Regions from separate parts of the Bacillus cereus group sp. MYBK79-1 genome, predicted to be linked through region 2. Evidence: a T-box and tRNA genes for the amino acid it is inferred to sense, from the RefSeq annotation. Region 2 holds a T-box; the other holds one or more tRNA genes.

Region 1 (20,573 bases), on a different contig from region 2:
TCGGATGTGGAGAAGGTGGAAATGTATTTTCCTTTCTAATGAAAATGGAAGGATTGGCTTTTACCGAGGCTGTTCAAAAGCTAGGTGAAAGAAATGGAATTGCGGTTGCAGAGTATACATCAGGGCAAGGACAACAAGAAGACATATCTGATGACACTGTCATCATGCAACAGGCTCATGAACTTTTGAAAAAGTATTATCATCATTTATTAGTAAATACAGAAGAAGGAAATGAAGCACTTTCGTATTTGTTAAAACGTGGTATTACGAAAGAGATGATTGAGAAGTTTGAAATTGGTTATGCGTCACCTGCTTGGGATGCAGCAACGAAAATTTTACAAAAAAGAGGTTTATCGCTGTCTAGTATGGAACAAGCTGGTCTTCTCATAAGAAGCGAGAAGGATGGTAGTCATTATGATCGCTTCCGTGGAAGGGTTATGTTTCCAATCTATACGTTACAAGGTAAAGTGATAGCGTTTAGTGGAAGGGCGTTAGGAGATGACACTCCGAAATATTTAAATAGCCCTGAAACACCGATTTTTCATAAAAGTAAATTGTTGTATAACTTCCACCAAGCGAGGCCGTTTATTAGAAAACGTGGGCAAGTGGTCCTTTTTGAAGGGTATGCCGACGTACTAGCTGCGGTAAAAAGTGGTGTGGAAGAAGCGGTTGCGACAATGGGAACAGCTCTAACTGAAGAACAAGCAAAACTTCTGCGACGTAACGTTGAAACTGTTGTTCTTTGCTATGATGGTGATAAGGCAGGGCGAGAAGCAACGATGAAAGCAGGGCAATTATTACTAAAAGTTGGTTGCCAAGTGAAAGTTACATCCTTGCCAGATAAGCTTGATCCTGATGAATATGTGCAACAATATGGGACAACTGCTTTTGAAAATCTTGTGAAATCAAGTATAAGTTTTGTTGGTTTTAAAATAAATTATTTGCGTTTAGGGAAAAATTTGCAAGATGAGTCTGGCAAAGAAGAATATGTGAAAAGTGTTTTAAAAGAGTTATCGTTGTTACAGGATGCGATGCAGGCAGAATCATATTTGAAGTCATTATCGCAAGAATTTTCGTATTCAATGGAAACTCTTTTGAATCAATTGCACCAATATCGCAAAGAACAAAAGGTACAGCAAAAACAAGTAAAACAGGTTTCTAAGCCATCTCAAATTGTTCAAACAAAACCGAAGTTAACAGGTTTTGAAAGGGCAGAAAGAGAAATTATTTACCATATGTTGCAAAGTCCAGAAGTGGCTGTTCGTATGGAATCCCACATAGAAGATTTTCATACAGAAGAACATAAAGGGATTTTATATGAACTATACGCATATTATGAAAAGGGAAATGAACCTTCAGTCGGAACATTTTTAAGTTGGCTCTCTGATGAAAAGTTGAAAAATATTATCACTGATATTTCGACGGATGAATTTATTAATCCAGAATACACCGAAGAAGTGTTACAAGGCCATTTGGAGACGCTCAGACGTCATCAAGAAAAACTTGAAAAGATGGAAATCATCTTTAAGGTAAAACAAATGGAAAAAACAGATCCTGTAGAGGCTGCTAAATATTATGTAGCATATTTACAAAATCAAAAAGCGAGAAAATAGCTTTTTTGATAAATTTTTAGTATAATGAATGTTTGTATCTCGCGTAAGGAGGGGAACAGATGGCTGACAAACCAGCTCGTTCTAAACAAATTGAAACTGAAATGACCCTTGAGCAAGTGAAAGAACAACTCACTGAGCTCGGAAAAAAACGTGGCGTTCTTACATATGAAGAGATTGCAGAACGCATGAATGGATTTGAAATTGAATCCGATCAAATGGATGAATACTATGAATATTTAGGTGAACAAGGGATTGACTTAGTTGGTGACAATGACAATGACGAAGGTCCTAATAATCGCCAAATTACAAAAGCGGAAGAAGAATTCGACCTTAATGATTTAAGTGTACCACCTGGGGTTAAAATCAATGATCCTGTTCGTATGTATTTAAAAGAAATTGGTCGTGTAGATTTACTGTCTGCAGAAGAAGAAATTCGACTTGCAACGCGTATTGAAGAAGGCGATGAAGAAGCGAAACGTCGTCTTGCAGAAGCAAACTTACGTCTTGTAGTAAGTATTGCAAAGCGCTACGTGGGCCGTGGCATGCTTTTCTTAGACTTAATCCAAGAAGGGAATATGGGTCTAATTAAAGCGGTTGAAAAGTTCGATTATCGTAAAGGTTTCAAATTTAGTACGTATGCAACTTGGTGGATTCGCCAAGCGATTACACGTGCAATTGCAGACCAAGCAAGAACAATTCGTATCCCAGTTCATATGGTTGAAACGATTAATAAGTTAATTCGTGTACAACGTCAATTACTACAAGATTTAGGACGCGAACCATCTCCTGAAGAGATTGGTGAAGAAATGGATCTTGCTCCAGAAAAAGTACGCGAAATCTTAAAAATTGCACAGGAGCCAGTTTCTCTTGAAACACCGATTGGTGAAGAAGATGACTCCCATTTAGGTGATTTTATTGAAGACCAAGAAGCAACATCGCCTGCGGACCATGCAGCGTATGAATTGCTAAAAGAACAATTAGAAGATGTGTTAGATACACTAACAGATCGTGAAGAAAATGTTCTACGTCTTCGTTTTGGTTTAGATGATGGACGAACTCGTACGCTTGAAGAAGTTGGGAAAGTATTCGGCGTAACGAGAGAACGTATCCGTCAAATTGAAGCAAAAGCACTTCGTAAATTAAGACATCCAAGCCGTAGTAAGCGTCTTAAGGATTTCTTAGAATAGGTTCTTTTTAAGTTTACTTCACCTTTGTGAAGTAAACTTTTTTATTTTGTTAATTTTTGTTAAACTTTAGCTATCGGCAACGATTACAATTTCTTGTAATTTATTTTACAGAATTGTCTTTTGATTTGCAAATGCTCATTTTTCGATTTTTCGATTAATTTTGTTTATTATATACAAAAATATATGTAGAATAGTGAAAAATATGCTGAGAAACGTTAATAATTATCGAAATAATAAGCGATATAATAATAAAAAACAATAAACTGAATTTATGGAATATTTTTAACGATTAGTAGTTTACTCTTTTCTGATAGAGCGTTTTCAAGTACAATGGAAATGACTGAATCATCTAACTATTTAGGGGTATAGAGGGGGGAGAAGAGATATGAAACGTAATCCGCTGATTCCGTTCGCTCTTATTGCAGCATTAGGTATTATCGTTATGTTTGTATTTTCATTTCAGGGGCTAAATAAATCTAAAGAGTTAGCTGATGCAAAAAATGGCGGGAAGCCAGCGCAAACAGCATCAAAACCAGAGGATATTGTGAAGCAAAGCTGTACGAGCTGCCACGGTGATCAGTTACAAGGGGCAGTAGGACCTAATTTACAAAAAATTGGTGGAAAACTTTCGAAAGAAGAGATTCAAGAAGTTATTTCGAAAGGAAAAGGAAATATGCCTGCCAATATAGTTCCAGCTGATCAAGCCGCTAAAGTAGCTGATTGGTTAGCGAAGAAAAAATAAAGTTTCGTATGACAAGCCTTTTGCTTATGCAAAGGGCTTGTTTTTCTATATTTTCTAAAATACGATGAGTGATAGAGAAGTGAATTGTTGTTATAGGCTTGCAACAACTACTATAAATTCATTATCATGGAGACAGACTGACAAGAGAAGGAGTAATGGAAATACATGAATGAAGTAAAGCTTTCAAAACGATTAGAAGAAGTTGTGCGTGAAATACCAGTAGGATCTACAGTTGCTGATATTGGATCGGATCATGCGTATTTACCGTGTTATACAATTATAAATAATATTGCTACAAAAGCAGTTGCAGGAGAGGTTGTAGATGGGCCATTTCGCTCTGCGCAAGCAACTGTAGCTGAAAGTGGCTTACAAGATAAAGTAGATGTGCGTAAAGGGAATGGATTAGCAGTTATAGCGCCAGGAGAAGTAGATGTAATTACGGTTGCCGGAATGGGCGGAGCGTTAATTCGTGACATTTTAGAAAGTGGTAAAGAGAAATTAGAAGGTGTAACACGTTTAATTTTACAGCCGAATATTGCAGCGCATCACATTCGTGAATGGTTTATTGAGAATGGATGGGAGCTTATCCGTGAAAAAATCGTAAAAGAAGATGGGAAAATTTACGAGATTTTAGTAGGAGAGCGAGGAAACATCGCGTTGCCTTATTCCGAAAATAAACAAGCTGAATTATTTATGGGACCATTTTTAACAAAAGAAAAAAGTGATGCTTTCGTTGAAAAATGGGAAGGAGAACTAAAAAACTTCCAAAATATTTTAAAGCAGTTAGAACGTGCGGCTGATTCTGAAGAAACAAAAACGAAGCGAGCGGAAGTAGAAGCGAAAATGAAAATGATAGAGGAGGTTTTATCATGAGTAAAATTCCAAATGGCCATGAAATTATTTCTTTATTTGAAAGTATGTATCCGAAGCATTTGGCGATGGAAGGAGATAAGATTGGCCTGCAGATTGGCGCGCTGAATAAACCCGTGCAGCACGTATTAATTGCGTTAGATGTAACGGAGGAAGTTGTAGATGAAGCAATTCAATTAGGAGCGAATGTCATTATTGCGCATCACCCTTTAATTTTTAACCCGCTAAAAGCGATTCATACAGATAAGGCGTATGGGAAAATTATTGAAACGTGTATTAAAAATGATATTGCAATCTATGCAGCGCATACAAATGTGGATGTTGCTAAGGGCGGGGTAAATGATTTACTTGCTGAGGCGTTAGGATTGCAAAATACAGAAGTTTTGGCACCGACATATGAAGAAGAAATGAAAAAAGTTGTTGTGTTTGTGCCAGTAACTCATGCAGAAGAAGTACGAAAGGCATTGGGAGAAGCAGGCGCTGGTCATATCGGTAATTATAGCCACTGTACGTTTAGTAGCGAGGGTGCAGGCACGTTTGTACCTCAAGAGGGAACAAATCCTTATATCGGGGAAACTGGACGGTTAGAACGTGTAGAAGAAGTGCGAATCGAAACGATTATTCCAGCTTCACTACAGCGAAAAGTGATTAAAACAATGGTAACGGCACATCCATATGAAGAAGTAGCGTATGATGTGTATCCACTTGATAACAAAGGCGAAACATTAGGGCTTGGAAAAATAGGATATTTACAAGAAGAAATGACACTTGGACAGTTTGCGGAACATGTAAAGCAATCATTAGATGTGAAGGGTGCACGAGTTGTTGGGAAATTAGATGATAAAGTGCGCAAAGTAGCTGTACTTGGTGGTGATGGTAACAAATACATCAATCAAGCTAAATTTAAAGGAGCGGATGTATATGTAACAGGTGACATGTATTATCATGTTGCTCATGATGCGATGATGCTCGGTTTAAATATAGTTGATCCGGGACATAACGTTGAAAAGGTAATGAAGCAAGGTGTACAAAAGCAATTACAAGAAGAAGTAGATGCAAAGAAACTGAATGTACACATTCATGCTTCGCAGTTACATACAGATCCATTTACATTTGTATAAGAAAAATAAAAACCGTTGCTCACAAAGGCAACGGTTTTTATTATTGTTCTTTTTTCACTTTTACACGAGGTAATATTTTTTGTAACGGTACTTTTCGAATTCTGTCCCATGTAGCGGGATTCATTGGGTCATATTGATCTAAGAAAGCGATAACTTCTTTCGTAATTGGCGTTGGAGTAGAAGCACCTGCTGTAACAGCTACGTTTTCTACACCTTGTAGCCACTCTAATTTGATTTCACTTACATCTGCAACGCGATATGCTTTCGTACCAGCGATTTCTTGTGATACTTGTGCTAAACGGTTTGAGTTGTTACTTTTCGGATCACCGACAACAATTGTTAAGTCTGCAACATCAGCTTGCTTAGCAACAGCTTCTTGGCGAACTTGAGTTGCTAAACAAATTTCCTTATGGAATTCTGCTGTTGGGAATTTCTTCTGAATGTCCTCCATTAAATGCTGAACATCCCATTGGCTCATCGTCGTTTGGTTTGTAACTAAAATTTTATCTGTTGGAATTTCTAATGTTTTTAAATCATCAGCTTTTTCAATAAGATGAACGATATCAGGTGCAATACCAACTGCGCCTTCTGGTTCTGGATGATTTTTTTTGCCAATATAAATGACATGGTAACCTTCAGCTTTCTTTGCTTCAATAAGGTCGTGTGTTTTTGTAACATCTGGACAAGTGGCATCGATTGTCGTTAAACCTTTTTCTTTTGCACGTTGTTTAACTTCTGGAGAAACACCGTGTGCAGTGAAAATAACAGTACCAGAATCGATTTTATCTAAAATTTCTAATCGACTTGGACCGTCTAATGTAATGATGCCATCTTCTTCGAATGCATCTGTTACATGTTTGTTGTGAACAATCATACCTAAAATATAAATAGGTCTTGGTAATGATGTATCTAATGCGGCGTTACGTGCAATAACCATCGCGTCCACAACACCGTAGCAATAACCACGAGGGGAAATTTTAACAATTTTCATATGAGTAATCCTCTCCTTCTAAACAAGGGATACTTTTGTGCATAGTCTTTTACATTATAAAGGAGGAGTGGATAGAAAACAAAGGATTGTTACACATATAGTTTTGGTTTTGTTGCTATTTTTTGAACAGGCTCCTCTCGTACTTCTTTTTCTATGACTGGCTCAATCACTATTTTTTTTCTTTTTCTTTTTTTTTGTGGAGGAGGCGGAGTTGCTACCACAACCTTTTCTGTTATGTCTTCAGCTGGATTTTCAGTTGGATCTTCGTCCGTACTTTTTCCAGAGGTGAGGATTTTAACAATGTTGGGTAGGTTACGCATAATAGGACCGTACTGTTCGACGACAGGGCTTACAGATTGAACGACTTGGGATACTTTTTCAATATTGTTTATCATATTAGTTGGATTCGAAATTAAATTCGCAAAAAAACTGCCGATGCCGCTACTTGATGTTGCTGTAGTTGTTGCACCGCCGCGTGTTTCATTTGATTCATACATTTGAGGGGGAATCATTTGCTCTGGATGCTGCTGCATGTATGGTTGATATTGCTCTGAGTATCGCTGCGGGTATTGTTGTTGGTAGTGCTGTTGATATTGGGGCGGCGGTTGCTGGTGCATCATTGGTGGCGGCCCTTCCATTTGTCGATAAGGCGGAACCATTTGCATGAAAGGCTCGGTTGGATCGTGTTTTTTAAAGAGCTTGGCAAGGAAGCCTTTCTTTTTTTGTGCCATCGGTGGTAGTTGTGGAATTGGATATGGTGTATAAGGTTGCTGTACTTGATTCGGATACATTTGCCTTATATGGGGTTTTGGAAACATGTGAGAAATCCTCCTTTCTTCAGTTAGGTATATACACATACAATATGCAATAAGAGGGAAGGAGGTTAGTTTTTGAAATAAAAACCTAAACTAAAGATGGATTTTACTTGTAGATTTCGATATAATGTAGACTTGACTGATTTGTGCGCGCAGTAGAAATTTAGAAAGAAGGTGTAACTTATGACACAACAAACTTTTACACAGTATGATTTTAAACCATTTTTAATAGATGCAGTTCGTGAACTACGCTTTACAGAGCCGACAGGAATTCAAAAGAAAATTTTCCCGGTCGTGAAAAAAGGCGTAAGTGTAATTGGACAATCCCAAACAGGTTCTGGGAAAACACATGCATACTTACTTCCTACATTGAACAGAATTAATCCGGGTCGTGAAGAAGTACAACTGGTTATTACAGCACCTACTCGTGAGTTAGCACAACAAATTTACGAAGAAATCGTGAAATTAACAAAGTTTTGTGCGGAAGATCAAATGATTACAGCACGTTGTTTAATTGGTGGAACTGATAAACAACGATCAATTGAAAAGTTGAAAAAACAACCTCATATTGTAGTTGGAACACCAGGACGTATTAAAGATTTAGTGGAAGCGCAAGCCTTATTTGTTCATAAAGCAAATACGATTATTGTCGATGAAGCAGACTTAATGCTTGATATGGGATTCATTCATGATGTAGACAAAATTGCATCACGCATGCCTAAAAACTTGCAAATGCTAGTTTTCTCTGCAACAATTCCTCAAAAACTAAAACCGTTTCTGAAGAAATATATGGAGAACCCAGAGCATATTCATATCAATCCAAAACAAGTTGCGGCTGGGAATATTGAGCATTATTTAGTACCTTCTAAACATCGTAACAAAATCGATTTAGTGAACAAAATGTTGCTACAATTTAAACCGTATTTAGCAGTTGTTTTCACGAATACGAAGAAGATGGCGGATCAGGTTGCTGACGGATTAATGGAACGTGGCTTAAAAGTTGGACGAATTCACGGAGATTTATCACCGCGTGATCGTAAAAAAATGATGAAACAAATTCGTGATCTTGAATTCCAATATATTGTTGCAACTGATTTAGCAGCACGTGGTATTGATATAGAAGGAATTAGTCATGTTATTAACTACGAACTTCCATCAGACTTAGATTTCTTCGTTCACCGCGTTGGAAGAACAGCACGTGCAGGGCATTCAGGTATTGCAGTGACGATTTATGACCCAGCAAACGAAGAAGCGTTAGATAGTTTAGAAAAACAACGTCATATTGAGTTCAAGCATGTAGAATTACGCGGAGATGAGTGGGCAGATTTAGGTGAACGTCGTCGTCGTAAGAGCCGTAAGAAACCAAATGATGAACTTGACGTTATGGCAACAAAAGTTATTAAAAAGCCGAAAAAAGTAAAACCAAACTATAAACGTAAACTTGCAACAGAACGTGACAAAGTAAAGAAAAAATACAGCAATAAAAAAAGATAAGGGGAGCCCCTTATCTTTTTTTATCCCGCTTTAATGGGCAGTAAGACCCCCACCTCAAAATTCAGCGAAAGCAAAGAAGTTAGGTGGGGGGCGGGCTGCCCATTAAAGTCCGATTGGTCAGGGATAATAATCAGTGGAGAATGGAAAAAAACAATTCGCTACATATTTCTACAAATTATGCTATCATTATATCTATTGTATATTGAAGAGGTGATTGTATGTTAAAGATTGGATCTCATGTTTCCATGAGTGGTAAGAAAATGTTATTAGCAGCAAGTGAAGAGGCTGTTTCATACGGTGCAACAACGTTTATGATTTATACAGGTGCACCGCAAAATACAAGAAGAAAACCAATTGAAGAATTGAATATAGAGGCAGGAAGAAAGCATATGGAACTAAACGGTATTGAGGAAATTATCGTACATGCGCCATATATTATTAATGTCGGGAATACAACGAAGCCAGAAACATTCCAATTAGGTGTAGACTTCCTTCGCATGGAAATCGAAAGAACATCGGCATTAGGTGTGGCGAAACAAATCGTTCTTCACCCAGGTGCGCACGTTGGGGCAGGAGCGGATGCTGGTATTCAACAAATTATTAAAGGGCTTAATGAAGTATTAACGCCAGATCAGACGGTTAACATCGCGTTAGAAACGATGGCAGGTAAAGGGACAGAATGCGGTCGTAGCTTTGAAGAAATTGCAAAGATTATTGACGGTGTAACATATAATGAAAAACTATCCGTATGCTTTGATACGTGCCATACGCACGATGCAGGATATGATATTGTAAATGACTTTGACGGTGTATTAAACGAATTTGATAAGATTGTTGGTATTGATCGTTTACAAGTACTTCATATTAATGATAGTAAAAATGTACGCGGCGCAGGAAAGGACCGTCATGAAAATATCGGTTTCGGTCATATCGGTTATAAAGCGTTGCATCATATTGTACATCATCCACAGTTAATGCACGTACCAAAAATTCTTGAAACGCCATATGTAGGTGAAGATAAAAAAGATAAGAAGCCGCCATATAAATTAGAAATCGAAATGCTGAAAAATGGTACTTTTGATGAAGGAATTCTTGAGAAAATCAAAGCGCAATAAGCAATAAGGAGGGGGATTTCCCCCTCCTTATTTTAGTAGTTGCTGAAATAAAGTATTTACTTGTTGGGCGGTAGCAGGGGAGGTTACTTTTGCTATTTGTTTTAAGAGCTCTAGCCGTTCGTCATTATCGTAAATATTAATATTCTTTCCTTTCATAAGTAAAACAATTTGATCAGCTTGTGCAGTTGTAATAGAAACCTCATACTCTTTACTATATTTCAATAACTCTTTTGTAGAAATATGATTTAATTTTTTATTTACAAGTTGTTTAATGAGATTCATCGAGTTATCCTCCTTCACGCGTTCTTCTATCGAAATATATGAGTGCGTAGCTTGTACATATTCGTATAGAGTTTCTTTTTCATGAGAAAAAGAAGCGTATGTTATAATATAAGGACAAAACTACAGAAAAAGAGTATAAGGAGGACTTATGGAGCAGAAGCAACATCGAAAAGAAAGTGTTATCCATCTTATTTATCGTTTAGTTATGATTATATTTGGGGCAGCATGCGCAGCGGTAGCGATTGAACTATTCTTAATGCCAAATAAAATTATTGATGGTGGAATTATTGGTATTTCTCTTATATTAGATTATCTTACTCCTAATATTTGGTGGTTAAGTTTCTCTACTTTAGTCGTTATTCTCAATATCCCATTTATGTATTCGGGTTATAAGCAAATCGGAAAAACATTCATGCTATCTTCCGCGTTCGGTATTGTAGCTTTAGCGTTTATTGAATCAACGTTACATGCTGTTCCGCCATTTACAACAGAGCCAATTTTAGCAACAGTGTTTGGTGGTCTTATTTTAGGTATTGGTGTAGGGCTCGTTATTCGCCATGGTGGATCAATGGACGGAACAGAAATTATGGGTATTTTATTAACGAAGAAATTACCTTTCTCTGTTGGCGAATTTGTAATGTTTGTGAACTTATTCATTTTTGCATGGGCAGCATTTGTATTTGGTGTTGAACAAGCTATGTATTCTGTTATGACGTACTATATCGCATTCAAAACCATTGATACAGTCATTCAAGGTTTAGATGAAACGAAAGCGGTTTTAATTGTATCAGATCAATATGAGGAAGTATCAAATGCGATTTTGCATCGTCTTGGTCGTGGAACGACAAAGCTTGTAGCGAAAGGCGGTTACACGGATAAAGAAAAAGAAGTGATTTATGCAGTTGTAACGCGTCTGGAAGTGACAAAGTTAAAATCAATTGTGTATGAAATTGATGCGAATGCGTTTGTTACGATTATGAATACACAAGAGACAAATGGTGGTAAGTTTAAATCGGCTATTCACTAAAACATGTATCCCGCTATTTGAGGGCGAATAATTGATAGGGGATGGACTCATTTAATTAAGGTTTTACTTTATAGGAATATTTTTCGAAAGCAGAGAATTTTTCTCTGCTTTTTGTTATAATAGTAAGGTTTCTTGAAAAAATTGATATATTTTATGCAGATTGGTTTACAACTATAATAAGCTATACTATAATTCAAGTAGATATAAATCGGAATGATTCTGAATTAAAATAGGTGAGATGCTATGAATAATATATTAGAAATAGAAGGATTGTCATTTCGATATGAAGATCGAAATGTGTTAGAAGATATTAATTTGCAAGTTCCGAAGGGAGCTTTTTTAGGTTTAGTTGGCCCAAATGGTTCTGGGAAATCAACTTTACTAAAATGTTTATTAGGTGTTTTAAAGCCAAAACAGGGAAGTATTCGTTTGTTTGGTGTTGATAGTAAGAAGTTTAAAGAATGGAACAAAGTTGGTTATGTGTCGCAAAAGGCAAATAGCTTTAATTCTGGTTTTCCGGCAACTGTTTTTGAAGTTGTGTCAATGGGACTCGTTTCGAAAAAAGGGCTGTTTCGCTTTTTTACGAAAAGCGATAAGGAAAAGGTAGAAAAAGCAATTGCTGATGTGGGGATGAGTGAGTTTCGAGGGCGCAATATTGGAGAACTTTCTGGTGGACAACAACAGCGTGTATTTATTGCTCGTGCGCTCGTTAGTGATCCTGAATTACTTATTTTGGACGAGCCTACTGTTGGAATCGATGTGAAGAATGTAGAAAGTTTTTATGAGATATTAGAGGATTTAAACAAAAGGTTAGGAATCACATTAATTCTCGTTACGCATGATATGGGAGCTGTTACTGAGAAGGTAACACATGTTGCATGCTTAAACCAACATCTACATTTCCATGGAAATGTAGATAAGTTCCGAGAGTTAGAAGATGCAGAAATGTCCGTCTTATATGGACATCATGTTCATCGTTTAGAACACGAGCATGAGCATCACGGGAGGATATAATGATACAAGATTTTTTACAATATGACTTTTTACGTAACTCTTTATATGCAGGGATTTTAATAGGACTTGTTGCACCGCTTATCGGTGTATTTGTTGTCATTCGCCGAATGTCGCTTATTGCGGATGCATTAAGCCACGTGACATTATCGGGTATTGCTGCAAGTTTACTACTAGAAAAAACAATTTTCACAGGGGGATTTTTAAATCCATTATATATGGGAATGGTTTTTTCTATTGGTGGGGCGTTACTAATTGAAAAATTACGTACTGTATATAAACATTATCAAGAATTAGCAATTCCGATTATTCTTTCAGCAGGAATGGGGATTGGCGTTATTTTTATTTCACTTGCAAATGGATTTAACACAGATTTATTTAGTTATTTATTTGGGAGTGTAAGTGCTGTAACAAGTACGGATTTAATAATCATCGGCATTGTAGCAATTGTTGTTATTGTAACGATTACTTTATTATACAAAGAGTTATTTTTACTATCGTTTGATGAGGAATACGCTGTATCAACTGGTTTGAGTGCAAAGTGGATTCACTTTATTTTTATTATATTGGTTGCTCTTGTCATTGCAGTATCAATGCGTGTAGTAGGGGTTCTTCTCGTATCATCATTAATGACGTTACCAGTTGCAGCAAGTATTCGTATTGCAAATGGATTTAAACAAACAATTTTCTTTTCCATTTTATTTGGTGAAATTGCAGTAATTGGTGGGATGTTTGCTTCATATCAACTTGATCTAGCACCAGGTGGTACAATTGTTATGATAGCAGTTCTTATTTTAATTGGTGCGATTTTATGGAAAAAGAAAAAAACTGCATAAAGTAGGGATAGATATGAATCTAACAGAAGCTTTACGCCTAATGAAAGATAAAGGATACAAACATACTGGGAAAAGGGAAGAAATGCTCAGGTTATTTGCAGCTCACAATCGTTATTTAACGGCGAAAGACGTTTTAGAGCATATGAAGGATGATTATCCAGGCCTTAGCTTTGATACGATTTATCGTAACTTAACGGTGTTTGCTGAAATCGGTGTTTTAGAACAAACGGAATTAAATGGTGAAAAACATTTTCGTTTTACATGTTCTATTATGGAACATCATCATCATTTTATTTGTTTAGATTGCGGGGGGACGAAAGAGATTACTTCCTGCCCAATGGATTTTATGAATAAAGATTTTAACGGTTATGAAGTAACCGGTCATAAGTTTGAAATATATGGCCGTTGTCCAAAATGTGCAAAATAAGAACTCGTCGGTTACATAACTGACGAGCTTTTTTTACGTAAAAAAGAAGGTTGCCCACAAATATTGTGGCAACCTTCTTTTTATTGTTCTTGTGTTTCTTTTTCTTTTTCTTTTTCTTTTTCTCGTTCAGCAGCCATTTCAGCAGCAATTACATCGATTTCTTTTTTCAGTTCTTCTACCATTATTTCTTCTGGTACTTTACGAACAACTTGCCCTTTACGGAATAATAATCCTTCTCCACGTGCACCGGCAATACCGATATCAGCTTCACGAGCTTCACCAGGACCGTTTACAGCGCAGCCAAGTACTGCAACTTTAATTGGTACTTTTAGTGTAGAGATGTATTCTTCTACCTCGTTAGCGATGCTAATTAAATCAATTTCAATACGACCGCAAGTTGGACAAGAAATAAGTGTTGCTGCATTAGATGCAAGGCCGAATGACTTTAATAGTTCACGCGCAACTTTTACTTCTTCAACTGGGTCAGCGCTTAATGAAATACGTAATGTGTTTCCGATGCCTTTATTTAAGATTGCTCCAAGACCAGCGGCACTTTTTACAGTTCCGGCAAATAATGTTCCAGATTCTGTAATACCTAAATGTAATGGGTAATCAAAAGCACGAGCAGCTTTTTCGTATGCTTCAATCGCTAAGTTAACATCAGAGGCTTTCATAGATACGATAATATCGTGGAAATCTAAGTCCTCTAAAATTTTAATGTGATGTAGGGCACTCTCAACCATACCATCTGCAGTTGGGTATCCGTACTTTTCTAAAATGTGACGCTCTAATGAACCTGCGTTTACACCGATACGAATTGGAATACCGCGTTCTTTTGCCGCATTTACAACAGCTTCTACTTTATGGCGACGACCAATGTTACCAGGATTGATACGTACTTTATCAATGCCACCTTCAATTGCTTTTAAAGCAAGACGATAATCAAAATGAATATCAGCAACAAGTGGAATGTTGATTTGTTTTTTAATATCAGCAATAGCATTTGCCGCGCGTTCGTCTGGAACAGCAACACGGACGACTTGACAGCCAGCTTCTTCTAAACGTTTAATTTCAGCAACTGTTGCTTCAACATCATGTGTTTTTGTTGTTGTCATACTTTGTATAATTAATTCATTATTACCGCCAATTGTTAAATTACCGACTTTAACTGGACGTGTTTTTGTACGATGAGTCATTTCATTCACGAATAGATCGCTCTCCTTATAAAAGAAGTTTCTTATTTAGTCCCTCATATCAATGAAAGTATACGTGATACAGGGCTATAGAAACCGAAGTGCTCGGTTTCACTTTTACTATTGTATCAGCGCCTTTATGTAATTGACAAGGATTAAGTGATTGCTTATTGATATAACGGGAATTTATAAGACTTTCCAATTTGTATTTTTGTAGCAGATGTACTTTTGTTTAGTTGTTTAAAGTCATCAATTACCTTTTCGATGGAAGGGATTTTTTTCTTATTAATTTGTTCGGTAATAGAAAGAACTGTCTCACCTGTTTTGACTTCAATTGTTTTATAAGTGACATCTGTTTCTTTTTCTGCTTTGTTCTCTTTATTTTGTTTTGTATCTGTATTTTCTTGCTTTATCGTTTGGGCAGCGGTTGTGTTTTTATATGAACTTAACATCGGTAAAGTGCCGATTTTTATATCGTAATAAAATATATAACCAAGAACAAGCACGAATAAGAATACACCTAATCTTTTCATATTCTTCACTCCTTTGCTAGGAATATATGCTTGTCCAAAAAAAAAATGCCTATTTAGGCATTTTTTTCGTTCGGTTTTGGAACTTCTTTGATTGTTAAGTATAGAACAATTAAAACAACTGCGATATAAATGAATGTTGAACCAGGTACAACAATTTTGAATAAATCCATGATCATAAAGAAGATTGTTGGAATTGTGTAGCTGTATGCAGTTAACGTCCATACTTGCTTATAAGATAATTTACGTTGACCACTCATAGCAGAACCTATAAACGCAAGTAAAGTAATTCCTAAGAAAGTAATAAATAATTGGAATAGGTACACTAATACGCCGATAACGGCTAATAAAATTGGATAAATACTATCGAATACAGAAATGAAATCTTGCAAATCTTTCTTCTCAAGAGATGTCCCTAATAAATCATTGTAGGAGTATGTTTGTGTTTGACCATTTCCTATAGAAACCACTTTATCCTTTAAAATAAATAAACCAGTTTTGTTCTGATATTTTTCTATATCTGTTGTATTTGGGTCAAATACGAAAAGAGCATCTCCCTCTTCCTTTTGAATAGGTTGTTCAATATCAGCTTTAAGTTCACCATTTTCGATTTTAAAATCAGGTAAATCTTTTTCAATTGCTTGATTTACCATGGTAACACTATCTTGAATAAAGCTACCGTAAAAGAATGTTCTTGGAATAGTAGTGATTAGACAAAGTAGCATAATATACAAAATGGTTTTTCCGATTTTTTGAAAACGGAATAGCGCCATATCTTTAGGCGAATATACGCTTTTGGCTAATTGGGTAAATATGGACATAGATTCACTTCCTTTATGTATGTATAAAATCATTGTAACGTAGGAATCTAGGGAATCTCAAGATATATTATATTTACATATAGTGGAGATAACTAAATTTCTTTTTATTAATTTTCTTCTTTTGAATGAGAAAAATACAATTGACACTTTTCTTTTCTATATGGTAAATTTATCTTACATTTCTTAAAGGATATATCCGATAGGAATTCCTTTATTTAATATATGGTTACATACATAATTGTGGACCCTTAGCTCAGCTGGTTAGAGCAGACGGCTCATAACCGTCCGGTCGTAGGTTCGAGTCCTACAGGGTCCATATCCATTTCACATGTTTATTATGTCATCAAGAAGCTTCCTTGTAGAAGGGAGCTTTTTTTACGGAATATATGAGCATTTTAATTGAAAAGAAGTGGGAATTTTGCTACTTTAATGATAGCAAGACAATGTGATTTATTTGTTTGCACCCTATGGCAATTAGGGTAGAATGAAGTTGTATGTCACTTAAGTGGCAATACATAAACTGGGAGGAATATAACAATGGCAAAACACGAATTACCAAATTTACCTTATGCGTATGATGCTTTAGAGCCTCACTTTGACAAAGAAACAATGAACATCCATCATACAAAACATCATAACACGTACATTACAAACTTAAACGCTGCTTTAGAAGGTCATGCAGAATTAGCTGACAAAAGCGTAGAAGAATTAGTTGCAAACTTAAACGAAGTACCAGAAGCAATCCGTACAGCAGTACGTAACAATGGTGGCGGACATGCTAACCATACATTCTTCTGGACAATCTTATCTCCAAACGGCGGTGGACAACCAGTAGGCGAACTTGCAACTGCAATTGAAGCAAAATTCGGTAGCTTCGATGCATTCAAAGAAGAATTCGCAAAAGCTGGAGCAACTCGCTTCGGTTCTGGTTGGGCTTGGTTAGTAGTAAATAATGGCGAGTTAGAAGTAACAAGCACGCCAAACCAAGATTCTCCTCTAACTGAAGGCAAAACTCCAGTTGTAGGTTTAGATGTTTGGGAGCATGCGTACTACTTAAATTACCAAAACCGTCGTCCAGACTACATCGGTGCATTCTGGAACGTTGTAGATTGGAACGCTGCTGAAAAACGTTACCAAGAAGCAAAATAATTGTAATAACGATAGAAAAAAGCTAGGAGAATGCTCCTAGCTTTTTTCTATGCTTTCCTTTTACATAATTGGGCTTGTCTTTGGAAGACTAGAACATGAAGTAAAGGAGAGTTGTGTATGAAGTGGAAACATATAATTGGTGACGTTGAAGTGAATCGGGATTTAGTGTTGTTGCTCCTTATTGGAGGTTTATACACGCTCGCAATTTCTTTATCGAATACGTTTGTTAACATTTATTTATGGAAACAAACACAAAATTATGTGAATCTTGGCTTATATAATTTGGCCAGCGTTGTATTACAGCCTCTCACATTTCTTATAGGTGGGAAATTAGCAAAGCGTATTGACCGCTCAATCTTGTTGCGAATAGGCGTAGGGACGTTAGCTATTTTTTTTATCGTTGTTTTAGTAGCGGGAAAAAGCGCTTCTCACTATATTTTATTAATGGGGGCTCTTTTAGGAGTCGGATATGGTTTTTACTGGCTCGCGTTTAACTTATTAACATTTGAGATTACAGAACCAGAAACAAGAGATTTCTTTAACGGGTTTTTAGGGCTTCTTACATCCTTCTCTGGCATGATTGGACCGATAGCAGCTGGATACACAATTTCACGTATGGAAAAATGGAGTGGCTATACGGTCATATTCTTTCTTTCGTTACTGTTATTTGCAATTGCTGTTATTTTAAGCTTTTTTGTATCTAAGAGAGAATGTGAAGGTCGGTATGAAATTGTACAAGTATTGAAAGAGCGGAAAATTGATAAAAATTGGGGAAGAATTACACGTGCTCATTTTTTTCAAGGGTTAAGAGAGGGAACGTTTATTTTTGTGATTTCCGTGTACGTGTATTTAGCAACGGATAGCGAGCTTGCATTAGGAAAATATAGCTTAGTGAATTCGGCAGTATCATTTGTATGTTACTACCTAGTCACTCGTATGTTAAAGAAAGAGTGGCGGAAAAAAGCAATATTGCTTGGAGGCATTATTTTATATGCTGTCGTATTTTTAGTTATATTCAACGTTACATACCCAAAATTACTTATTTATGCAGCGTGCATCGCGATTGCATACCCTATTTTGCTCGTTCCATACGGGTCCATGACATATGATGTAATTGGTAGAGCGAAAAATGCGAGAGAGTGGCGTGTAGAGTATGTAGTTGTCCGGGAATTATGGTTAAATGCAGGAAGAATTTGCTCAATTTTATGTTTTTTATGTGCTGTACTATTCTTTCCGCCTGAAAAAAGTTTGCCTTACTTATTATGTATTTTAGGTGCAGGACATTTTCTTATTTATTTTGCAGTTAAAAATGTCAAATATGATGAGGGAAATGCGAGTAAAACAAGTGTTGTAGCGCAAGGAACTGCACAGAATCAAACAGAACCAGAAGGTTAACTTCTCGGTTGTTTTATGCTAGAATAGAAAAAGATGTAAGACAGCAGTGAGGACACCTGTATGAAGGTGTCCCTTTCACATTACATAGCTGTTGGTAGAGGGGGTTTGTATGAGCAAGAAGCAGAAACAACAAAAGAAAAAGACTCACGTTCCTTTTCGGTTAAACGTGCTGTTTTTCTGCGTGTTTTTAATGTTCTCCGCGGTTATTGTAAGGCTTGGATATGTACAAATTGTTCGCGGTGAGGAATATAAGAATGAGGTGGAGAGGAAAGAGAACTCGACGATAAGTAATCCTGTACCACGTGGGAAAATATTTGACCGTTATGGGCGAGCTGTAGTAGATAATGCAGCTGTACGTACGATTACATTTACAAAAATGAAAGGATCAACTGCAGAGGCTCGCTTAGAAACAGCGAAAAAGCTAGCAGATTTGATTGAAGTACCGACAGATAAATTAACAGATCGTGATAAAAAAGATTATTGGCTTGCTATACATAAAGAGGAAGCTAAAGAAAAAATTACGAATAAAGATCGTCAAGAGTTTAAAGATAAAAAAATTGACGATAAAGAATTAGATGAGCGTCAACGAAATCGCGTGACAGAAGAGGAAATGAATCAATTATCCGCAAAAGATTTAGAAATACTAGCGATTAAAAGCAAAATGGACGGCGGATATGCGATGACGCCACAAGTCATTAAAAAGGATGCTACAGAAGAAGAATATGCGATTATTAGTGAAAGCCTAGCAGCATTACCGGGTGTAGATACGAATGTTGATTGGGATCGAAAATATGTTTATGATGATTTATTCCGAAGTGTACTTGGCGGGGTGTCAACATCTGATGAAGGTTTACCTAGAGAAAGACTAGATTACTATCTTGTTCGTGATTATAATCGAAATGACCGCGTAGGGAAAAGTTATCTTGAGCAGCAATATGAAGACAGTCTGCACGGTACGAAAGCGGAAGTGAAAAATATTACAGATAAAAACGGTAATATTTTAGAAACGATTAATGTATCAAAAGGGCAAAGTGGTAATGATCTGAATTTAACAATCGATATGGAATTACAAAAGCGTGTAGAAGAAATTATCACGAAAAGTTTATTGAAATATAAAGGCGGGCAACCTCTTTTAGATCGTGCATTCGTTGTAATGATGAATCCGAAAAATGGTGAAGTTTTATCTATGGCTGGGAAACAGTTAGTGAATGAAAATGGCGAAACGAAAGTGCAAGATTTCGCATTAGGAACGATGACAAGTTCTTATCCGATGGGATCGACTGTAAAAGGTGCGACAGTACTTACAGGATATCAAACAAATGCAATTCAACCAGGTTCAGTTCAACTTGATGAACCAATCAGATTAAAGGGGACGCCGCCAAAATCTTCGTGGAAGACGATGGGATATATTAATGATTTGACAGCATTAAAAATGTCTTCTAACGTATATATGTTTAAAACAGCGATGAATATCGCAGGTGTTCAATATGTGAGAGGTGGTACGTTAGATATACCACAAAAAGCATTTGATACGATGCGTTATTATTTCGGGCAGTTTGGACTTGGCGTGAAAACCGGTATTGATTTACCGAATGAATCTGCGGGCCAAATAGGTAGAGGAAATCAGCCAGGTTTCTTATTAGATTTATCAATTGGACAGTATGATACGTATACACCACTTCAATTAGCACAGTACATTTCAACAATTGCAAATGGTGGTTACCGTATGCAGCCGCAAGTTGTAAAGGAAATTCGACAACCGGCAGTGAAACAAGATGAAGTAGGAAAAGTTGTTCATTCAATGGAACCGAAAGTGCTAAATCGTATTGATATGCCTGAATCACAAATTAAACGTGTTCAAGAAGGATTTAGACAAGTATTTAACGATTCTGGTGGTACAGCTACGAAATACTTTGCAGGTGCACCATATAAAGCTGCTGGTAAAACAGGTACA
Region 2 (12,785 bases):
AATCATTTGTATACGTTTCACCAAATGCCTTACAATTTATACTCGATAGATTCTTATTTTGCAAAAGCAATGGTTCATCACCATTATATAAAAACAAACCATTTCCTTTTAACCCATCAATAATTTCTAATTTAGCCTTCGTAATCTCTTCTCTTGATCCAAGCGTTTCTAAGTGAGACTGACCGATCATTGTAATAATCGCTACATCTGGCTGTGCTATTTTTGATAAGTTTCGAATTTGTCCTTTTTCACTCATCCCCATTTCAAGTATTAAAAACTCTGTATCTCTTTCCATTTCTAAAATTGTTAACGGCAAACCGATTTGACTATTTAAATTCTCCTTTGTTTTATGCACACAATAAGTTGTTCTTAAAACCGTACTTACAATATCTTTTACTGTTGTCTTGCCATTACTACCAGTGATTCCGATTACGTTTACATTTAGCTCTTTTCGATAAAACTGTGCCAATTGTTGCAAAGCAAACAAAGTATCATCTACAAATATAATTGCTACCCCTTTTGGCGGAGTGCTGTAAGACTTTTTCCATAAGGAAGCGACAGCTCCATTATCCATTGCCTCTTTCACATAATCATGTCCATCTTTCACTCTAATAATTGGGACAAACAAATTCCTTTTCTTAATTTTCTGGGAGTCAATACAGATACCTTGTATCTCCATATTGTGAAACGATTCTCGTAATCCTTCTCCATCTACTACCTCTTCAAGTTTTTTTAAATTAATTTGAATCAAATCATCACCTTTTTCCATTTTATTACATAAAAATTGTGTTTTTTACGCATATTAATTAACAAATTTAAAGCGAGGTGTGTATATGAAAAAAACAATAAGTTTCTTCCTCCTTTTGTTATGCCTAATCGTAGTAAATGAAACGTACGCCTATTCACCAAAGTCTTTACCAATCTCCCAAAACTCTGATCAATGGCAAGTGAATATTGATGAACCAAAAAAAATAAGCAAAAAGATGCTTCAAGCTAAAAAAGATGAATTTCAAACATATCAATTTTCAGTAAAAAATGTTGGCAACAGTGAAGTATATAACGTACAAGTCGAAGTATTCCGCAACGAGCCAAAAACGAAAACGAAGTATGAACTCTTCTCCCGAAAGGAAAGTCGTTTAGCGAGTGGAAAAACTGGATTTAAACATGCTAATTTTCCAGTTGCTACAAAAGCAGATGAAGTTGATGTAATCATTACTTGGCAAGAACACCCTTTCCGCTCTATGAGAAACGGCCAAAAAGTTGAGTCTAGAAAATTTAAAGAGCATTTTGTTTTTAAAGATGAAAAAAATAAATAGAATGCGAATAAGTTCACACTACCATTCCTATAGCTTACTTTACTAGTACCAGTTCTTAAGCAAATTAAAAAGTCGTGGCTTATAAATGCCACGACTTTTCATATTAATTCGTACTAATTCCTCTCGCTGCCCAAATACGATCAATTTCAGCAGCATGTTGTCCGCCATATAAAAGAGCATCCGCTTGCTTAATCGCTTTTGCTCCATCACTGAATTTAGAGTTTGGTGTTAATGACCAGTGCGATTGTAAAATAATTTTTGTTGCAACATCACGGCCAAAAGTTTGTGCCATCTCATATTGTCCTTGCGACCAAATTTCCCCATCAGCATGTACTTGATTTTTTAAATCTTTCGGATACACTTTATTCGTATCTAATCGGCGCAGGCATGTTGGATCTGAACTAGAGTAAGCCGCCGCATCCCACTCTCCAACACATGCTTTTCCGTATCCTGTAGTCGATACAGCATCTTCATACGTAGCACCTAAGAAGTCACCAAATCCTTCTCCCATCGCTCCGCCTTCTGCTGAACTACCAAAGCCAGGAACTTGGTTATCTTGAATCGAATGCCCATATTCATGTGCGATAATACCAGCATCTTCTGCATCATCTACTCCGCCAGTACCGAAAGTTAAAGCTTTCGTTGTCGGAGAATAAAATGAGTTATCAGCCGTCGTTCCATTCACATTCACTTTAATAGAGCGATTATTAATATTTTTAAAACCTAACCCTTGAATGTAACGCTGTAATGTATCAATATGATAATACGACATAACATCTTCAAAGCTATCATTTGCGCGTGTATAGTTGAATTGTAAATTTGCAGATTTCGTTTTTGCTTTGGAAGAAATCGTTACATACTCTCCAATTAAAAATCCTGTCCCATCTAAACCTTTTAACGTAACAGTCTTCAATTGGTTCGTTAGCGTAGTTGAATCGGCATCGTTATTATCTTTTAATCCTGCTAAACTCCCGCTTGATACGACAGGGTTAGGTAAAAATACTTTTCCTGTTCCTTCTACTTTTCGGTTTATATCAACCTTTTTAATTAACTTTCCATTTTCTGCATCAATAAATGTTTCCCATGCACCAAACGGGTTATTAGAATGGACTACAACTTTATATACTGGACGTGCAATTCCTTCTTCCACAATATATCCGAATTCTTTCTCTGTAGGAGCCCATAAGTTTTGCTCACTTGCTTCTCCAACATACGCCATTGATTTTTGTATTGCATCTTTTTCACTAATTTTTGTCGTTACTTCCTTCACCCCTTTAACGGATTGATAATCAGAAACAGCAAGTACTCCTTTTCCCTCTCCGTTAAGAGTAACTGTAATTTGTTTTGAAAATACAGGTGCACCATTAACAACTTGTTGGAACCTAACATATGAAGCTACTGATGTTTCTGTTGTAGAAATATATTGCAAGTCTGAAAGGTCTGTTTTCAATCCATACTGCGCAGCATTTTCTTTTAAATATTCAGTTGCTTTTTTCTGCGGCGAATAAGCTTCTAGCTTTACTTGCTGCTGTTTTTCCAATGCTGAAACCGTAGAAATCGTCCCCATTACTAATGGCACAGTCATTGCCATTGCCACCATTTTTTTATTAAACATAGAACCACTCCCCCTAATAAAGTAGCTCAACCTTATCCCATTACCAATCGGCAATCATTTCCGCAAAATGGATGGATAAAAATTGAATCTACGAGTAATTCTCTATAAACAATTCTATTACCTTTCTATTTAAGGTGAGTGAAATTTTCTCAATATTTATGTGTAAAATGAAAACAATACTTTAGAAATAAATTTTCACAGCATTTTAATTAGTGTGTTATAGAGAAATAAATTTTCTAGAGGTCCTATCGAATGGATTATGCGGAAAATAGCCGGATAAATTCCCATCATACAAAAAGGAAGTTGGAATCATTCCAACTTCCTTTTTTCTTTAATTAGCTGCACTTAATTTAATTCTAAGTTTTGTCTCACCTAAAGATAGTTCATCGTCTTCATTCGTTAAATGACCAAATGTAAACTGCTTAACGAGTAAATTTTCTTCCAATAAATCTTTATGGTTCGTTAATGTTTGCTTTAGTTCTTCCTCTGTATCAAGAATAACATCGACTCGTAAATTAACCGGTAAATTTAGTTGCTTACGATATTCTTGAACCGCTCGAATAAATTCACGTGCTACTCCTTCTTGTAACAATTCTTTTGTTACATTCGTATCTAACATAACTGTATATTGTCCGTTAGTCGTATTAGAGAATCCTGATTTTGCAACTTTCTCTACTAATACATCTTCAGTCGTTACAACTACTTCTTCTCCTGATGCTGCTTCGTAAACTGCTTTTTCTGTAGAGACAAAGTTTTGTACCTTGTCTTGTGATAATTGTTTTAGCCAGCCATTTACTGCATTCACATTTTTACCAAACTTTGGCCCAGCCGTTTTAAAGTTCAGCTTTAATTGATAGGACGTGTATTTCGTTTCATCGAGTTCAACATGGAACGCCTTCACATTTAACTCATCCATGACGATATCACGATACGATTCCCATTCCATATCATTTTCATTATGCTCAAGTAGTACAAGTTCCGCTAACGGCTGTTTTACTTTTAAAGAATGCTGATTACGGTTACTTCTTCCAAGTTCAACAACTTGTAAAACAGCATCCATTTCCGCTTCTAATTTCGGCTGAAGTAATGATTCATTTACAACTGGATAATCCTCTAAATGAACGCTACTTCCAGTTAAATTCAAATGAATATCTTCAGCGACAAACGGTGTAAACGGTGCGATTAACTTACTAATTGTCACAAGCACGTCATGAAGTGTTTCATACGCAGCTGCTTTTTCAGCATTCATACCAGATTCCCAGAAACGATTACGTGATCGTCTTACGTACCAGTTACTTACTTCATCTACAAGCGTCGCGATTTCACGAGCTGCATTCGTAAATTGATAATCATCAAGTGCTGTTCTTACCTTTTTCGTTGTGCTATGCAATCTTGATAATACCCATTCATCCAATTTCGTCCGCTTTACATCATACGTTTCTTTCGGATTATACCCATCTAAATTTGCATATAAAACGTAGAAGCTATACACATTGACTAATGTATCTACAAACTTAGATTTGGCTTCTAGTACTGTTCTTTCAGAAAAACGCTTCGCATTCCACGGAGCACTGTCAACGAGTAGCGCCCATCTTAAAGCATCTGCACCAAACTGATTTACTAAATCAACTGGATCTAGTGCATTCCCTTTACTTTTAGACATTTTCTGTCCTTCTTCGTCTAATACATGCCCTAGTGATAACACTCGCTTATAAGGCACTTTTCCTGTATATAGCGCTGATACTGCTAATAAACTATAAAACCAGCCGCGTGTTTGATCAATGCCTTCCGCAATAACATCTGCTGGAAACTGCTCTTCAAATAACTCTTTATTTTCAAATGGATAATGATATTGCGCAAATGGCATGGAACCACTATCAAACCAAACATCAATTACTTCTGGTGTACGATTCATTGTACTTCCGCATTTTTCGCAGCAAACTTGCACTTCATCTACATACGGTTTATGCAGTTCTAAATCTTCCGGTGTTTCTTTCATACTATGCTTTCTTAAATCCACAATGCTTTTCGGTGCGAATTGATGATCGCAACTTTCACATTCCCATACGTTTAATGGTGTTCCCCAATATCTATTTCGGCTAATATTCCAGTCCACCATATTTTCTAAAAACTTACCAAAGCGTCCATGTTTCATATGGTCTGGATACCAAGTAACAGAATCGTTATTTTGTAAAAATTTATCTTTAATTGCAGTTGTTCGGATTAACCAACTCTCTCCTGCATAATAAAGAAGTGGTGAATCACAGCGCCAGCAATGCGGGTAGCTATGTTCATACTTTTCTTTATGATATAGTAAGCCTTCCTTCGCTAAATAACGAACAATATCCACGTCACAATCTTTCACAAATTTCCCTTTCAAAAATGGTACTGCTTCTGTATACTCACCTTTCTCATCTACAACATGCAGGAATGACAATCCTTCACTTTGAACGACTCTATAATCGTCCTCCCCATATGCTGGAGCGATATGAACAAGTCCTGTACCACTATTTGCCGTGACAAAATCTGCTGCTATAACTCGGTAGCCATTTGTAACTTCTTTCATTGGAAATGGTGCTGTATACGATGTGTTTACTAATTCTTCACCTTTATGGACAGATAGTACTTCATAGTCTTCTTTTAATACATCTTGTACACGTTCTTTTGCAACAATATATACATGACCTTCTTGTTTCGCTTTCACGTATTCCATATTTGGATGTACAGCGAGCGCAACATTTGCTGGAAGCGTCCAAGGTGTCGTTGTCCAACCTAGGAAATACTCATTTTCACTATCTTTCACTTTAAACTTAACTGTTGCACTTAAATCTTTTACTGTTTTATACCCTTGCGCAACCTCATGTGAACTTAGTGACGTTTGACAACTTGGGCAATATGGTGAAACTCTATGTCCCTTATACAATAAGCCTTTTTCATGAATCGTTCCTAAAATATGCCATACACTTTCGATATATGGATTCTCTAGCGTAACGTATGGATTATCCATATCTACCCAATAACCGATGCTTTCAGTAAATTCACGCCACTGCTTTTCATATGTGAATACACTTTCTTTACACTTCTGAATAAATGGCTCAATTCCATACTCTTCGATTTCATGTTTACCAGAAATACCGAGTTGCTTCTCAACACCTAATTCTACAGGTAAACCGTGCGTATCCCATCCCGCTTTTCTTAACACTTTATATCCAGCCATCGTTTTATATCTTGCTACTACATCTTTAATTGTCCGTCCAAGTGCATGACCTACATGCGGTAATCCATTCGCAGTTGGTGGTCCTTCATAAAATACGAAAGACTGTGCGCCTTCTCGATTCTGAATTGATTGCTCGAAAATACTTTGCTCGTTCCACTGCTTACGAATACGTGTTTCTCTCCCTACAGCTGACTCTTTTACATCTACTTTCTTCATCTACAATCACTCCTTTGAATGTTTTAAAGCACACAAAAAACCCGTCCCTATAAAGTAGGGACGGGTTTACCCGCGTTACCACCCTAATTCTATTAGCTCTTCACTAATAGCACTTAGCAACGTACTATCATACGTGTTCTTTGTAACGGTAGACATCCGTCCGGGCTTACTCACTTTCAGCCTCGGCTCCTCGGAGATGATTTTCAAATAACGTCTGCACGCCGGCTTTCAGCAACATACCGGCTCTCTGGGGAACAGTACACTATTTTACTCTTTCTCGTCTTCAGATTTGTATACTTTGTTAAAAGCTATTTTATGCCATTTGGCAACGAATTGTCAACTAATTCGAAATATATTTTATTTATACCCTTTTTCCCTATTCTTATACAATTACTTTTCAAATTCTTGCAATGCTGCTAAATTTTCATCATCCTCAATAAGTTCAGCGAAAAATCCCGACTCATCCTCACGAAGTACAATTTCAAGTTCTTCCTTCGCCTCTTCCTTTCTGTTTAACTGTGCTAAATAACAAGCACGATCGTATCTCGCTAACAGATCATTCGCATTAATTTTTAATACTTCATTCGCTATTTTCTCTGCCTTTAGTGTTTGACCGGCACCATGATATGCAGATGCTAAAGAAAGAAGAATCGCTGTTTCATTTGGATGATGTATAGAAGCATTTTCTAATACATGAATTGCCTCTTCAAACCGTTCTTGACTTTGATATATTTCTCCTAAAGCAAGAAACGCTCTATTTACAAACGGTGTTTGCTCCGTTAATTGTAAGGTAATCTTTTCTGCTTTTCTTTCTTCCCCTGCTTTAAACAATACTTGTGCTTGTAAAAGAAGAGTATCATAATCATCTGGTAATTCTCGAACCATTTGCTTCGTTAACTCTGAAGCATCCCGTAACATATCTTCTTCCTCACACTCTATGAAAACATTTACAAGCTGCTTCGCTACATCGTAATCCCATTTATTTTCTAACGATGTTTGCAATACATCTATTGCCTCGTTGTTCATCGTCACATTCTCGTAAAATAGTGCAAATCGCTGCGCTGCCAAACTATTTTTTTGATTTAACTTTAACGAAATTTCATATAAATCAATGATTGTAGTAATAATCGAAATTTCTTTCGCACGGTTTTTCATGCGATAAAAAGCTCTCGTAATTATGGATTTCTTCGGCTGATCATTTTGTTGACGTTCAATCCATCTTTCTGTAACCGCAGATGCAGCATACATAAATGCCATACTTCTTTCTGCCTTTTTCACTTTTAGTGTATGAAGAAAATCTCGTATATTAGACCATTTCTTATGTTGTTCTATCGCTTTTACATATACATCAAATATACGTTCATTATTTGCATCTTTTTGTATCACTTTCATCGCAATTTCAATTGCTTTTGCATTTCTATTTTTCACTAGTACTTTTGCATAATGATATAGAACTTCTGTATGCTCACCATCTAATTGTAGTGCGTATTCAATCTGTTCTTGTTCTTTATCTATTTCATCCATCGCTCCATACACATATGCAACCGCATCTAATCTCCATATTTCAGGTACTTCGTCTGCTAATTGTTCTAGCTCAGTTAGCAATTCTTTCTGTAGATTCATTTCTACTGAAAGCTGTGCCAAATATTCCATATTAATATGCAACGGCTCTTCTTTCATCGCCTGAACCATATGACTTTGTTCTTTAGAACGATTTTCTTCTTTTTCGTATATTTCCGCAAGCTGTAAATGTACACCTACGAAATTCCCATCAAGCTCTAAACATCTTTCATACGCTTGTTTTGCTTCCGTCAATTGCCCTAATAGCATAAGTGTTTCACCAATTCGGTAATACGGTAATGCCGTTTCCTTTTGTTCTATCGCCTTATTATATCTTTTCATCGCTTGGCCGTACTGTCCAATCGATTCATATAAAATACCTGTATAACAGCCGTATTCACTTACTTCATTTCTTTCTTTCTGTAACGTTCTTAAGAATGCTATACCTCTTTGTACAAATACTGTTCCTTTAATTCGATTCACATATTCATCTAACGCACTTGCTACATTATATTCGCTCTGCTTTATACCACTCTCTAACTTAGACAACGCTACTTTAAATCCTTCTTCACTTCCACCAAGTTCAACCTCTGCATCCCATAAAACCATCCCTGCGTTCATAAGGAAATCTTGACTCTTTTCAATTTGTTTTTCGATACTGAGAATATATTCTTTTGCTTCTTTATATTGTTCTCTTGCCATATAAACTTGTGTAAGTCCGAAGTGAGAGTATACATCATCATGATTTTCTTCCAAAGCACGAGCATACAATGTTTCAGCTTCTTCCAGACTATCATTTTGGAAATGGTAATCACCGAGCTTTACGTATAGAGGTGCCTTATCGTCACAATTCTCAATACCTTTTAATAAAACTTCTTTCGTACTTTCTTCATCCTTCAAATCAGATTCGTATATTTCCGCAAGTTTCGTATAAATGTATGGTGCATTACTATCCAAATGAATTGCTATTTTAAGCCCTTTTATCGCTAAATATAATTTCCCTAAATGATGCGCACATCTCGCTCGCTCATACCATACATGTGCTTCATTTTTATATTCTTTTAACAAATCATTAAAGATTTCATACGCTTCTTCATATCTTTCTAAATCTATTAATATTAACCCGTGATTCGTTAAAGTGAATCGTTCTGGACTACGTTCCAAGGCAACTTGAGAAAACTGTAACGCCTTTTCAGACTGATCGATATACATATACGATAAAGCGAGAAAACTCCAAGCAATCGGCTGATCTGCGTCTAATTGTAACGAGAAACGAAAACTTGAAATCGCTTCTATATAACTTTCCTGCTCAAAAGCATACCTTCCGTTTATTAAATGATATAAAGCACGATTATTTTTCTTCTCAACACTCGCAAGCATTTGCCCCGCTTTTTCTAACTCTTCAAGGCGAATAAAGCACTGTGCACCATGTAATTTAACAAAATCTGAGTTTGGAAACTTCTCCATTAACTTTTCAATACAAGATATAATAAACTCGTTATCTACTTCAACATCTAAGTGCTTAACCGTATACAACCACGTATTCGGATTATCACTCGTCTCTTTTAAAAATTGTACTAACTTATGAATCCCCTCATTATCTTGTTCATCTAAATGATCCGTTAAAGAAAAAATGGATTTAAAATAATGATGCTCTTCCTCATTTAAAAATGATAATTGTCCCTTCTTTTCTTGCGGAACAAACGTAATCGCTAAACACCCTGTATAACGATATTTTTCTTGTAACTTACTATACTCCACAATGACTGGTTCGATAAAGTTTGGATCTTGAACATAAAAAGCTTGTAACCTATCATCATACCCAGCTAACACTTGCACATGTGAAGCATGCTCAATATCAATACTTAATAAAACGGGAATTCCTTCGCCGAGTAATTTCTTATAAGTTTCCACATTTCCTTTAAAATAACGATATTCATAACCTAAATCTTCTAAATAAGAAACAGTATCTGAAAACTTCGAGCCCGTCATATCAAAAATGAACTCTGCTATTTCATCTTGCGTACGTTTTTCTCCCCATAACTGCAACATCATTTCTAAACTTGTCGGCACACAATAATTATCCTTTTGTACAATGGGAACTATCGGTAAGTGAACCTTTTGGCCATCTGGATTTTTTTCTAAATTATGATATAAAGACTCTTTTAAACTTGTTTCTTCTTTTAATAACTGTTGTAAATCTACAAGTTTATTCATTTTGTAAAGCGCTTCTGCACGTAAATGTACAAAGTAAGTTTTATACGCATGATAAGGAAGCTGATTATTTATGTTATCTATTACGTCTAACACTTCTTCATACTTCCCTAAATCTAATAAATATTTCACCTTTTCAAAATGAAAATATGGTACTTGCGGGAACTTTACAATTGCATCATCAATTAGCTGTAATGCACGTTTTTGTTCCCCTTTATTTGCATATAACTGTGCTAATAAATAAGTAGATAACTCTTCACAATCTTTATGCTGCATGCCAGCTATAAATTGTTCTTCTGCTTTCTCCCATTCACCTGTATGCATATAGACGTAACCCCATTTATCAAATACGGCACGTGCACTGTACTCCTCTGCCTTTTGCATATAAATAAGCGCTTCTTCATTTCGTTTCATTTCTAACAAACATCGTACTAACGTAAAATATGTTTTCGCTAAAAGATCAACTTCTATCTCTTCTTTATTTACCTCTTCTAATGAATCTTTTAACAACTGTTCTACTTCAAGTATTTTCCGCTCATCAATTAACTCATCACAATATAAAGAGAGCGTTCTCATATTTGGGAATTTTTTGTAGGCGTAGCGAATGAGGAATGAACTGTATTGGTGCATAAGCCCTTCATCAGTAAGACGTATTAATATATCAAACTCCTTATGTGAAGGAATATTAGCAAGCCAACTCTTCAAATAAGATAAAGTATTCTTTTCTTTTATATATGAAATTTCATTATTTATTTCCTGTAATCCATCTATAAATCTCTTGTCTTTCAAACAAGCATCTAACTGCTTAAAATCTAGCATGTATTCACCTCGAATAATTTTTTGCACTGCTACTTGCTTAGATTTTACACATCATATTGTAGGTATTCAACTAAAATCTCCTATAATGGATAGTATTATTTAATATTATTCGAATTTATAACAAAATATAGTAAAAATGATTGTTTTTCTCCATATTTTGTTTGATTAAATGGAATAACGTAACATGAGGATCTTATCTTTTGGAAGCTCAAATCAGTACATGAAATTATATCGGCGATAATTTAAATATATCAGCGATTATACGGTGGATATCGACTTACCGAAAAAAATGACAATTCTCAATAAATTGCTGCCTTTTAACATTCTATGTCACCAAAGGTAATTTTCATATTCGGGGCATATACTAAAGAGGAATGTAGATGAAAAACTTTATAAAATCGGATTTCAACTTTATATTGAGCTAGCGCATCATCATATGTTAATCCTCTAGCCATTAAACGTTCTATAAATTGCTGTTTATCACCTGGATTCCCTGCAATCCCCTCTTCTTTTAATGAGTGATACAATTTTTCTTTATCATTATGATGCATATTAGGATCTAAAAAGTTCACTTTATCACTTACTCTACATTCAATGTTTTTTACGCCTAGTTCACTTAAAAACATCGGTATTTTCATACCAATATTTCCATCTTTTCCGCTTCTCTGCGTGTCACTTTCAAATAACTTCTGCAAAGCTCCTAGCCTAATAATTTCCGATTGATTCTCTCCATCTAAAAAGTATGACGACATATTTGATATCCAATGTGGTTCAAAACAAATTATTTTTCCGCCCTTTTTAACTGAATGCATCATTTTTTGTAGCATTGCTTTTGGTAAACTTATATGTAATAAGAAAGCATGACAGATTGCTATATCGTATGTATCGTTCAATTCAATTTCTGTAGCATCCCCCTCAAGAAATCGTGACTCATACGGAAGTAAGCGAAACAAATCTCTCGCTTCAGCTAGTAATCTTTCTCCGCTATCAATACCTGTATACTTTGAACCTTCTGGAAGTAATGGCATTAATATTAAGCCTAAATAACCATATCCACAACCGTAATCAACGATATGTACTGGCTTAGAAATCTTCCAAACTATATTTACTAAAAAACTTACATAATCGTCATTGTAATATAAATCTCTCGTATTTTTTAAATATATTATTTTACTATTCCAATCGTACGTTTCCAAATTTAACGCCTCCTTTATATATATGACATTACAATTCTCCATTTAATACGGACATTCCTACACTTGAAACAATTCTAGAAAAGTTTAGAGTTAATAAAATAAAACTTCTGCTTTCACATTTTCTATAAAAATAAATAGGCATACATATCTACTATGATACGTATACCTATTTATTTTACATCTCCTCAGGAGCATCCACCCCAAGTAAACGTAATCCCTCTTTTAATACAACTGTCACAGCATACACTAATGCAAGTCTGCTGTCTTTCTCTTCGCTCTCTTCTAATATACGAACATTACCGTAGTATTTATTAAACGATTGTGCTACATCTAATACGTATTTTGAAATGATTGATGGCTCATTTTTGTTGAAGGCTGTCTCAATTACTTGTGGGAACTTATTCAGTAATTTTACGACGCTCCAACTATGGTCATCTTTTAATGCAAACGTACACGTTTCAAATTCTACACTTTCTTTTCTTAAAATAGAGCAAGCTCGTGCATGCGTGTACTGTACGTACGGTCCTGTTTCCCCTTCAAATTTCAGCATATTTTCTAATGAGAATTCGATATTATGCATACGCTCATTTTTCAAATCGTGGAAAATAACTGCCCCTACACCGACTTGCTTT

What was found. The T-box of region 2 lies ahead of ileS (isoleucine--tRNA ligase). A T-box ahead of a tRNA ligase gene usually reads a tRNA of that ligase, here a tRNA-Ile.
Positions count from the first base shown of each region.
Region 1: it has a tRNA-Ile gene. The T-box ahead of ileS (isoleucine--tRNA ligase) is inferred to sense a tRNA for this amino acid. The anticodon was not compared.

Region 1 covers NZ_JBQAEO010000010.1:60,560-81,132, forward strand. The annotation lists gene dnaG (DNA primase) at 1-1,613, shown strand, start outside; gene rpoD (RNA polymerase sigma factor RpoD) at 1,673-2,800, shown strand; gene cccA (cytochrome c550) at 3,186-3,542, shown strand; gene ACTFOB_RS16820 (tRNA (adenine(22)-N(1))-methyltransferase) at 3,708-4,415, shown strand; gene ACTFOB_RS16825 (Nif3-like dinuclear metal center hexameric protein) at 4,412-5,533, shown strand; gene ACTFOB_RS16830 (4-hydroxy-3-methylbut-2-enyl diphosphate reductase) at 5,574-6,524, opposite strand; gene vrrA (VrrA/YqfQ family protein) at 6,614-7,342, opposite strand; gene ACTFOB_RS16840 (DEAD/DEAH box helicase) at 7,523-8,833, shown strand; gene ACTFOB_RS16845 (deoxyribonuclease IV) at 9,052-9,948, shown strand; gene ACTFOB_RS16850 (DUF2624 domain-containing protein) at 9,976-10,230, opposite strand; gene ACTFOB_RS16855 (YitT family protein) at 10,379-11,257, shown strand; gene ACTFOB_RS16860 (metal ABC transporter ATP-binding protein) at 11,501-12,271, shown strand; gene ACTFOB_RS16865 (metal ABC transporter permease) at 12,271-13,104, shown strand; gene ACTFOB_RS16870 (Fur family transcriptional regulator) at 13,118-13,531, shown strand; gene ispG (flavodoxin-dependent (E)-4-hydroxy-3-methylbut-2-enyl-diphosphate synthase) at 13,612-14,727, opposite strand; gene ACTFOB_RS16880 (hypothetical protein) at 14,892-15,257, opposite strand; gene ACTFOB_RS16885 (DUF1189 domain-containing protein) at 15,311-16,075, opposite strand; tRNA gene ACTFOB_RS16890 (tRNA-Ile) at 16,318-16,391, shown strand; gene sodA (superoxide dismutase [Mn]) at 16,613-17,224, shown strand; gene ACTFOB_RS16900 (MFS transporter) at 17,342-18,619, shown strand; gene ACTFOB_RS16905 (peptidoglycan D,D-transpeptidase FtsI family protein) at 18,729-20,573, shown strand, end outside.
Region 2 covers NZ_JBQAEO010000001.1:668,523-681,307, forward strand. The annotation lists gene ACTFOB_RS03465 (UDP-N-acetylmuramoyl-tripeptide--D-alanyl-D-alanine ligase) at 1-769, opposite strand, end outside; gene ACTFOB_RS03470 (hypothetical protein) at 834-1,316, shown strand; gene ACTFOB_RS03475 (M36 family metallopeptidase) at 1,420-2,931, opposite strand; gene ileS (isoleucine--tRNA ligase) at 3,263-6,364, opposite strand; T-box leader at 6,418-6,657, opposite strand; gene ACTFOB_RS03485 (tetratricopeptide repeat protein) at 6,755-10,957, opposite strand; gene ACTFOB_RS03490 (class I SAM-dependent methyltransferase) at 11,275-12,153, opposite strand; gene argS (arginine--tRNA ligase) at 12,329-12,785, opposite strand, start outside.